DNA from 3 places in the Martinezella sp. CNPSo 3795 genome. Region 1 is predicted to be linked to each of the others. Evidence: riboswitches for the same ligand, from Rfam matches in the RefSeq annotation. Region 1 holds a riboswitch; each other region holds the start of a gene.
The links. Region 1 has a riboswitch for thiamine pyrophosphate ahead of thiC (phosphomethylpyrimidine synthase ThiC). Riboswitches for the same ligand answer to the same signal wherever they lie in the genome.
Positions count from the first base shown of each region.

Region 2: linked by a shared signal. The riboswitch ahead of thiB (thiamine ABC transporter substrate binding subunit) and the one ahead of thiC (phosphomethylpyrimidine synthase ThiC) in region 1 are both predicted to bind thiamine pyrophosphate.
Region 3: linked by a shared signal. The riboswitch ahead of thiM (hydroxyethylthiazole kinase) and the one ahead of thiC (phosphomethylpyrimidine synthase ThiC) in region 1 are both predicted to bind thiamine pyrophosphate.

Region 1 covers NZ_JBXSOQ010000001.1:793,833-797,106, forward strand. Annotated here, with positions in the region: gene thiC (phosphomethylpyrimidine synthase ThiC) at 1-1,655, opposite strand, end outside; TPP riboswitch at 1,747-1,879, opposite strand; gene AC13QY_RS03700 (hypothetical protein) at 2,011-2,754, opposite strand.
Region 2 covers NZ_JBXSOQ010000007.1:176,502-179,775, reverse strand. Annotated here, with positions in the region: gene thiP (thiamine/thiamine pyrophosphate ABC transporter permease ThiP) at 1-572, opposite strand, end outside; gene thiB (thiamine ABC transporter substrate binding subunit) at 511-1,539, opposite strand; TPP riboswitch at 1,590-1,706, opposite strand; gene AC13QY_RS20340 (MDR family MFS transporter) at 1,777-3,274, opposite strand, start outside.
Region 3 covers NZ_JBXSOQ010000001.1:978,839-982,112, reverse strand. Annotated here, with positions in the region: gene yghU (glutathione-dependent disulfide-bond oxidoreductase) at 1-274, opposite strand, end outside; gene AC13QY_RS04515 (DUF1127 domain-containing protein) at 838-984, opposite strand; TPP riboswitch at 1,213-1,309, shown strand; gene thiM (hydroxyethylthiazole kinase) at 1,361-2,164, shown strand; gene thiE (thiamine phosphate synthase) at 2,161-2,796, shown strand; gene thiD (bifunctional hydroxymethylpyrimidine kinase/phosphomethylpyrimidine kinase) at 2,793-3,274, shown strand, end outside.

The DNA.
Region 1 (3,274 bases):
TGAGCCTCCTTCGGCAAGGTTTCGTCGTGGAAGCTGCGGGCGGTATCCGGATCGAGCGACAGGTTGAACTGGTCCTCCCAGCGGAACTCGAATCTCGCACGCGACAATGCGTCGTCGCGGACCTGAGCGGCCGGATGACCCTTGGCGAGGTCGGCCGCATGCGCGGCGATCTTGTAGGTGATGACGCCGGTCTTGACGTCGTTGCGGTCGGGCAGGCCGAGATGCTCCTTCGGCGTGACGTAGCACAGCATCGCCGTGCCAAACCAGCCGATCATCGCAGCGCCGATGCCCGAGGTGATGTGATCGTATCCCGGTGCGATATCCGTCGTCAGCGGTCCGAGCGTGTAGAAGGGTGCCTCGCCGCAGACGGCGAGCTGCTTATCCATGTTCTCCTTGATCTTGTGCATCGGCACATGGCCGGGGCCTTCGATCATCACCTGGCAATCTTTGGCCCAGGCGATCTTCGTCAGTTCGCCGAGCGTTTCGAGCTCGGCAAACTGCGCGGCATCGTTGGCATCGGCGATCGAACCGGGCCGCAAGCCGTCGCCGAGCGAGAAGGAGACGTCATAGGCGCGGCAGATGTCGCAGATTTCCTCGAAATGCTCGTAGAGGAAGCTCTCCTTGTGGTGATGGAGACACCACTTGGCCATGATCGAGCCGCCGCGCGAGACAATGCCGGTGACGCGGTTGACGGTGAGCGGGATGTAGTGCAGCCGCACGCCGGCATGGATGGTGAAATAGTCGACGCCCTGTTCGGCCTGCTCGATCAGCGTGTCGCGATAGATCTCCCAGGTCAGTTCCTCCGCGATGCCGCCGACTTTTTCCAGAGCCTGATAGAGCGGCACCGTGCCGATCGGCAGCGGCGAATTGCGGATGATCCATTCGCGGATATTGTGAATGTTGCGGCCGGTCGAAAGATCCATGACGGTATCGGCACCCCAGCGTGCTGCCCAGACCATCTTCTCGACTTCCTCCGCCATGGAGGAGGTGAGTGCGGAATTGCCGATATTGGCGTTGATCTTCACCAGGAAATTCCGGCCGATGATCATCGGCTCGCTTTCGGGATGATTGATGTTGGCCGGAATGATCGCTCGGCCGCTCGCAACTTCCTGGCGAACGAATTCAGGCGTGACGTGATCGGGAATATGCGCGCCGAAGCTCTCGCCATCGCGGATCAAGGCTTCTGCCTTCGCCTTACGGCCGAGATTTTCGCGGATGGCGATAAATTCCATTTCCGGGGTGATGATGCCGGCACGCGCATAGGCGAGCTGAGTGACGGCCTTGCCATCCTTGGCGCGCAGTGGCTGGCGCTTGGCCGGAAATTCCGGTGTCAGCCGTTCGCCGGTGACGAAGCCGTTGTCTTCGGGACGCACATGGCGGCCTTCATAAGCCTCGACATCGCCACGGGCGAGAACCCAATCGCGGCGCAGCTGCGGCAGGCCCTCTTCGATGCGGATATCTGCACCTTCGACAGTATAGGGGCCGGACGAATCGTAGACGATAACTGGCGGCTCGCCCGATGTCGGATGGACGCTGATTTCGCGCATCGGCACACGGATATCGGCATGGATATCCCCGGTGATATGGATTTTTCGAGAGGCCGGCAGCGGGCCGGTGGTGACGGTCGGAGTGAGGTTTTTTGCGGCAATGTTCATGGTGTGAGGCTCCAAGTTGCAGTTGGAGACCCAGTCAATCAGCCGGAATGATGAAAAGACGCCGGCATGGAATCCAGGCGGGAATCCGAAGCCTCGAGCGCTTGCACCGTCCCTACGCCAGTATGAACTGGATCAGGTTCAACGGGTCACTGCGCCCACAACCGGCATAGCCGTATTGTTCAGCAGTATCTCAGCCCCTTGCCGGGACCCCCCTGGTGAATGTCAAAAGGCTATGCCTTACTCTTGTCCTCTGTCAACCCCGCAGCGGCGGTCGCATTTTCCGGGAGATTGACCATTGCCGCGCCCGTCGAATTGCAACTTTATCGCGCAGATCATCGTGCGGACTTGTCGCGCCTTAGTAACGTGGTGTGGTATTGCCGACGAAGCGATGGGGGCCGGTATGGGACAGCTTACTCGCGGTATCGAGCCAGATCTTGCCGCCGAGGGCGCGCCAGCGGTGACAGAAGGCGAAGTCCTCGCTGAGATAGATCCCCGTTCCCTCCTCGACCATGCATTCAAACAGGGCGTATTGGGTGCTGGGCGAGCGTTTGGTGCTGGGATAGGCGTGGATTGCGTTGTAGCGCAGCTCCGGATAGGCCGCGATCATTCTTTCTATAACGTTGCGCTTGATCAAAAGCATGCCCGTACCTGCATAGATGGCGCTGACGAAATCGCCATCACGCTCTGCAACCTGGCCGACAAGTGGCGTGCCGACATAGTGAAGTGCGGCTGCCGCAAGTGTTTCGCCGTCTGCTGAATTGATACGGGCCGCCGTCTGCCAATCATAATCCTTGATCGGATACATGGCGGCGACCACATCCTTATCGGCTTCCAGAAGCCTCATGACCTGATCGGGCTCGAAGCTGATGTCGGCGTCGATGAAGAGCATATGGGTCGCCGTCGTATCGTTCAGGAAGGACGAGACAAGCGTGTTTCGGCTGCGGGTAATCAGGGCGTCATTGCCGAGCAGAGCCAGCGTCAGCTGTATGCCCGCCTGCGCTCCCGTCTGCATCAGTGAGAAAATGGACTGCATGTAGTCCTTGGTAACGAGGCCGCCGAAGCAGGGGGTCGCTATGAAGATCAGCCGGTTCTCATTCATTCGCGATTTTCCCTCTCCGATGGCGCGAGTCGCCGGAATCTAGGAAAATTCAATATTTCTGTGTGTAGCGAATTATTGAATTTCATTGCTGATCTTTGCTCAAACCGACCGGTCATTGTGCCGTGGAATTCCCGATGGCCATATCATAACCAGATTGGGCAGCCATGGTCGTCATCGACCGCCGACATCGCGGTGGCCTTAAATGCGGTGACGGCCCTGACTGGCAGGCGTTCTCGTGAACAGGGACATCTTTGCGATCTCTGCCGGTGCCGCCATGGCCTGCGGTCGCCAGTTGCATTTAAGCAACAGAGGCCAAGACTAACGCCCCAGCGCCCTTCATATAATTGACAAACATACGGGCTGTTTGTAAATCCAATACAGGACATAAGTTGTCTTACGGTCGAGCAATCGGTCGGATCGGTAGAGGCATTTCAAAACCTTTTGCCGCGGGGGTAATCATGAAGGTTCGAGGGGACTCAAGCCAACATCAGGTGCGTATTTGCCGGGCTGCCCGGTCGTG
Region 2 (3,274 bases), on a different contig from region 1:
TCCGCAGGAACACGTTCCAGCCCGGCAAGCATCAGCCTGCTGGCGAGCGGCATGTTGAAGAAGACATGCGCAAGTAGGATGCCGGCAAGACCGTAGATGCTGATAGGATGCGACAGGCCGAGAGTTGCGAGGGCCTGATTGAGCAGACCTTGCCGGCCCCATATGCCGAGCAGGCCGAGCGCGCCGATCAGTACGGGCAGGCCCATCGGCACGGCCATCAACCGGATGAGCCAAAGGCGGCCGGGAAAGCGCGGCTGGCGCGCCAATGCGCGCGCGACCGGAATGGCGAGCACAACGGAAAGCAGCGTCGAGAGTACCGCCTGCAGCAGAGTGAAGCGCAGGACGCGCAGCAAGTAGGGATCTGCCAGGGGATTGGTACCGCCGGAGTCGATGCCGGCGGCGAGCAGAACGAGCACGGCGATCCCGACGAAGAGCACGATGCCGGCGAGGCTGACTGCCCCGCCGGAAATGGCGCGTCTTCGCTCTGGTGCCGTGAGTGTCGTCAAGGCATCAGTTGCCGCTGGTGGCGGCCAGCCATTCGTCGATCCAGGCCTTGCGGTTCTTGTCGACATCGGCGGGGCTCATCAGGAAGGTCTTCGAGGGCACCACGAGCTTGTCGAAGGCGTCCGGCAGCGGCTCCGAAGTGGCTGAAACCGGCATCATCCAATTGCTTGTCGGGATGATGTCCTGGAAGCCCGTGGAGATCATGAATTTGAGGAAGTCGCGCGCAAGCTCCTTGTTCGGCGAGGACTTGATGAGGCCGGCGACCTCGATCTGGATGTAATGCCCTTCCGAGAAGTCGGCTGCCTGATAGCGGTCGGTCTTGTCCTCTATCATATGATAGGCAGGCGACGTCGTATAGGAGAGCACCATCGGCGCTTCGCCCTTTGTGAAGAGGTCATAGGCTTCCGACCAGCCGGGGGTGACAGTCAGGATGCGGCCCTTGAGCTTTGTCCAGGCATCGGCGGCCTTGTCGCCGTAGATCGACTTGACCCAGAGCAGCAGACCGAGACCCGGCGTCGAGGTGCGCGGGTCCTCGATGACGATCTTCTGATTGGGATCGCCTTCGACGAGATCCTTCATGCTCTTGGGGGGATTCTTGACCGTCTGGCTGTCATAGATCACGGCGAAATGGCCGTAGTCGTAGGGCACGAAAACATCGTCCTTGAAACCGCCGGGAACCTTGAGGGCCGAGGTGTCGACGCCGCTGGCATCGAAGAGGCCGGTATCCTTCGCTTCATCGATGAGATTGGTATCGAGGCCGAGAACGACATCGGCCTTGGTGCCCGTCCCTTCCAGCTTCAGGCGGGAGAGAAGCGCCACGCCATCGGTGACGGCGACATAATTGACCGTGCAGCCGCAGGTCTTCTCGAAAGCGGCCTTGACCTTGGCGCCCGGCCCCCAGTCGGCGGTGAAGCTTTCATAGGTGTAGATGGTCAGCGTCTTGTCGGCTGCTTCGGCCGTCTGGGCAGCAAAAAACGACGTTCCGGCGGCAAAGGCCAGGCCTGCGAAGAATGACAATAGCGAACGGTGTTGCATGACAGCGCCTCCTTTTTGGTTTCGTCTTGAAGGGGAAAAGGGCGCTATGATTTCGTCACGCGTCTAATCCCTCCGCCGGTGTTAGCCGGATCAGGTTCCGCGGGTTGGCCGGTGAAAGCCTCTCAGCCGAAATGTCCGAAGGACATAAGGCACCCCGTTAGAGCGTCGGCAGATTTAGCCTTGTGACGAAGGGATGACAAGGGAAATGATGCCCTTGCCGATTGCAGCATGGAGGATTTACTCGGCAGCCTCCGCGACCGCCGGGCTTTCGAATTTCTTCGTCGCCCCCGGAAGCTGCACGTTCTTCAGCATCAGCGCGGTCAAAAGGCCGAGAAGGCAGATGCCGGCGGCGGTCACGAACAGCGGGCTGAAGGCGCTCGCATAGGCATTGGCGACCGCCTCGCGGGTTGCTTCCGGCAAAGCCGCCATCATCTTCGGCGTCAGCTGCTCGATATCGGATACGCCTGATATGGAGATACCAACATTGCCGAGTTTGGCGGCGATGATGGCGCCGTAGATGGAGATGGCGATGGAGGCGCCGCCCATGCGCGAGAGCGTGACGGCACCCGTTGCCGCGCCGACGTCACGGGAAGCCGCTGCATTCTGCACGCCGATGACGGGCACCTGCTGCGCAAGGCCGATGCCGATGCCGTGCAGCAGCATCAGGCCGCCGATGATGACGATGGGCGTACCGGCAGGCAGGAAGGCAAGTGAGCCGAACGCGATGGCGCTGCAGGCAGCACTCGCGACGGCGAAGGGCTTGTAGCGCCCTCTCGCGGCAATTAGCCGGCCGGCCGATAGTGAGCCGCAGACGATGCCGCCGGTCAGGAGAATGAACAGCAGCCCGGCCATCGATGGCGAAAGGCCCGTCGTCGTCTGCAGGAAGAGCGCAAAATAGTTGACCATGCCGATGGCCACGGCGCCGCTTGTGATCGAAATGATCAGCAGAAGGCCGAATGTCGGGTTACGGAACAACGTCATCGGCGCGATGGGCTCCGGTGCGCGACGCTCGATGAAGACCCAGGCGATAGCGCAGATCACGCCGAAGGCGATGATACCGAGGCACTGCGGCGACAGCAGAGATCCGAAGAGTTCGCTGCCGTCGGCGGCAAGCACGATGCTCGTCGTCGTCAGCGCAAGAACGATTGCGCCGGCATAGTCGATCTTCGGGCGTCGGGCCGGTTTGCGATAGGGAAGCATGGTAGCAAGGCCGGCCAGCACGATAAAGCCGATCGGGACGTTGACGAGGAAGATCGAACGCCAGCCGAAGAGATCGCTCATCGTGCCGCCGAGAACCGGGCCGATGGCGCCGGAAGCCATGAGCACCAGGCTCGAGTAACTCTGGTAGCGAGCGCGTTCCCGCGGCTCGAAAAGATCGGCGTTGACAGCGAAGATCGAGACCATGATGCCGCCGCCGCCGAAGCCTTGAAGGACGCGGGCGGCGATCAGCGTATCCATCGAGACGGCCAGGCCGCAGACGGCGGAGCCGATCGTGAAGATCGCGATCGCCGTCATCATCACATATTTGCGGCCGAAGAGATCGCCGAGCTTGCCGTAGACGGGCATGACGGCGGAGAGCGAAAGAAGATAGGCTGATCCGATCCAGCCGAAGCGCTCCAGATGCCCGAATTCGCCGACGATCGTCGGCAGTGCCGTCGAGACGATCTGGTTATCCAGAGTTGCCATGAACATGGCGGTCATCAGAAACAGGAAAAGAATAAGCCGCCGCTTATGA
Region 3 (3,274 bases), 190 kb from region 1:
CGCTGCCGAACTGATCGCCCTCGCCGATCTTGATCAGCCAGGCATCATATTCCGCGCCGCTGTGACCAAGTGCCAGCAGCTCTTCGAGCATAATGGTGACCTTCACGCCATTCGGCGTTCCAAGCGAATAGAGCTGAAGGGGATGACGTCCCACCGGCAGTTCTTTCTCGTGAGTCGGGCCGGCAATCGGGCGATTGATATTGGCGAACTGGCCGCCATTGGCCTTGTTCCAGGTCCAGATTTTCGGCGGCGTATATTCGGCAGAACCGGTCATGGGCATCCTCCTGTTTCGGGGAATCACGTTGGGGTTGGTCTTCGATGTAGCGCGCTACATAGGTCGCACATAGGGGCGACTCTTCATTTTTGCGAGAGGAGAATGCGCACACTTTAATGCGGAAGCGCTCTTGCCGCTTGGGTTGGAGCGCCAGCTTCTCGACCGAGTTAGGTCATTGCCAATCTTCTGGAGGTCCATGAAACGAAAAAGCCTGCCGCGGGAGGAGGAGCGGCAGGCTTTTTACAAGAACCGAACAGCGGATGGGAGGAGGAGTTCCGCTATTCCTGCAGCCGTCCCTGGGAGGAGGATAAGGACGTCTGCGAAGCGAAGGGATGCGGGAGGAGATGCATCCCTTCGATAAGAGGAACATACCAGTCTTTTGCTCAGTTCATAGGCATTTCTTTGCAAGGCAGTTATGCGCCATGCGAAAAGCAGAGAGCTAAATTGATGCAATCTTCAGCAAGCGCGGCGAAAAGGAACGGTGATATTCATAAAGCAAAAGCGCCTGCTCAAGGGGAACAGGCGCTGACATAATTCAGCTTTATTAGGAGCCGGTGCGGCCGTTAGCGAGCGATCGCTGCGCGGGCAACGTTGCGGATTTCGCCGCGATCGATACCCAGATCATGCAGTTCGCGCGTGGACATACGGCCCAGTTCGGCGACCGTCTGACGATACTTGCGCCAGTTATTGAAAGAGCGTGCTACGTTCATGATGATCCCCTTTCCTTGGGCTTTCGAAGCTGAGCGGCCGTGCTTGGCGCTCCCGTCGCTTCGATGAGAAACATATAGTCGAAGCCCACAGGTTTTTGCAGAGCTAAGGGATCACTCCACCTATGCATCCATTGCATGGGTCGCCGAGAAAGCAGGCAATCTCACTCGCCAGCATGGCTTTTGTGATTTGCTGGTGACAGCGCCGTCTTTGTCTGCGAAAAGAAGAGAGATGAGAGACAGGGGCGTCCGCCATCCGGCGGGCTGAGAAGCACCCTTCGAACCTGAACCAGATCATGCTGGCGGAGGGAGTCGCTCGGGACCTCGTAAAGCACCAGCACGTCGTCCCTGTGCGTCTCGCCCGCCTGAAAGGGGCGATATGCAAGACCAGACAACTGCAGGCAATTTGCTTCGCACCATGCGGGCTAACCCTCCGCTGGTGCAATGCATCACCAATTTCGTCGCCATGAATATCGCGGCCAATGTGATGCTTGCCGCCGGGGCATCGCCGGCAATGGTACATGCCGAAGAGGAGGCCGGCGAGTTTGCCGCTATCTCCGGCGCGCTGACGATCAATATCGGCACGCTCTCGTCCGGCTGGCTTGCGGGCATGCTGAAGGCTGCCCGGTCGGCAAACGAGGCGGGCAAGCCCTGGGTCCTCGATCCTGTCGCCCATTATGCGACCACGTTCCGCCGCAAGGCGGTCGCGCAATTGATCGAGCTAAAGCCGGCGATCATTCGCGGCAACGCGTCCGAGATCATCGCGCTTGCCGGCGGCACGAGCCGCGGCCAGGGCGTCGATAGCCGCGACGCCGTCGAACACGCGGAAGATTCCGCCCGGCAATTGGCGGGAAAGCATGGCTGCGTCGTTGCAGTTACCGGCGTTACGGATTTCGTGACCGACGGGCGGAGGGCAAAGCGCATCGCCGGCGGTTCGTCATTCATGCCGCAGGTGACGGCCCTCGGCTGCTCGCTGACCTGCCTCGTCGGTGCCTTTGCTGCGGCAATGCCGGATGATCCATTCGATGCAACCGTTGCGGCGCTCGCGGTCTTTGCCGTCGCCGGCGAACAGGCCGGAGCGGCTGCAGACGGGCCGGGCTCCTTTTCCTGGCGCTTCCTCGACGCCCTCGCCGGCCTTAGCCCGGAAGTGCTGGATCGCAATGCAAGGATATCGGCGGCATGAAAGACTTCGATCTCTCGCTCTATCTCGTCCTCGATCCGGTGCTATGTGCCAACCTCGGCATGATTGAAACCACCCGTGCAGCCATTGCCGGCGGCGCAACCATCGTACAGCTGCGCGACAAGCATGCACCGACAGCCACCATGATCGAGACGGGCCGCGCCCTCAAGCAAATCCTGCAGGGAACAAATGTCCGGCTGATCGTCAACGACAATGTCGAGGCTGCCATCGCCATTGGCGCCGATGGCCTCCACATCGGACAGGAGGATATGAATGCCGCCGAAGCACGCCGCCTGATCGGGCCGGACATGATCCTCGGCCTCTCGGTGGAAACGGAAGCTCTCGCTTCCTCCATAGATCCCGGCATCGTCGACTATGCCGGGATCGGCCCGGTCTTTGCCACGCCCACCAAGCCCGATCACAAGCAGCCGATCGGCTTCGACGGGCTTGCCCGCATCGTCAGGCTATGCCCCGTTCCATCAGTCGCGATCGGCGGCCTCAAGGCAGAGCATGCCGCAAGCGTTTACTCGGCCGGAGCCGATGGTCTCGCGGTCGTCTCGGCCATATGCGACCAACCGGACCCGCAAGCCGCGACAACTGTCATCGCGAACGCCATCAAGGAGGCTCGCCAATGATCCGCAATGTCTTATCCATCGCTGGCTCCGATCCCTCCGGCGGCGCTGGCATTCAAGCCGACCTGAAGGCTTTCTCCGCCCGCGGCGTTTATGGAATGGCAGCGCTGACTGCCTTGACCGCGCAAAACACGCAAGGCGTCACCGGCGTCCATCCGGTGCCTCCACATTTCGTGGCAGACCAGATCAATGCGATCTTTGCCGACGTCCATGTGGATGCCGTCAAGATCGGCATGATCGCTAATGCCGCCATCGCCAGTGCCGTCGCGGACATTCTGGCGCGACATCGCGATGTACCCGTCGTCCTCGACCCGGTCATGATCGCCAAGGGTGGCGCCGCCCTACTGGCTGCCGATGCCGTTGACGTGCTGACCACGCGGCTGCTGCCGCTGGCTACCGTCGTTACACCGAACCTGCCCGAAGCTGCTGCGCTGTTGCATGACGTGGAGGCGAAAAGCCGCGAAGACATGGCGCGTCAGGC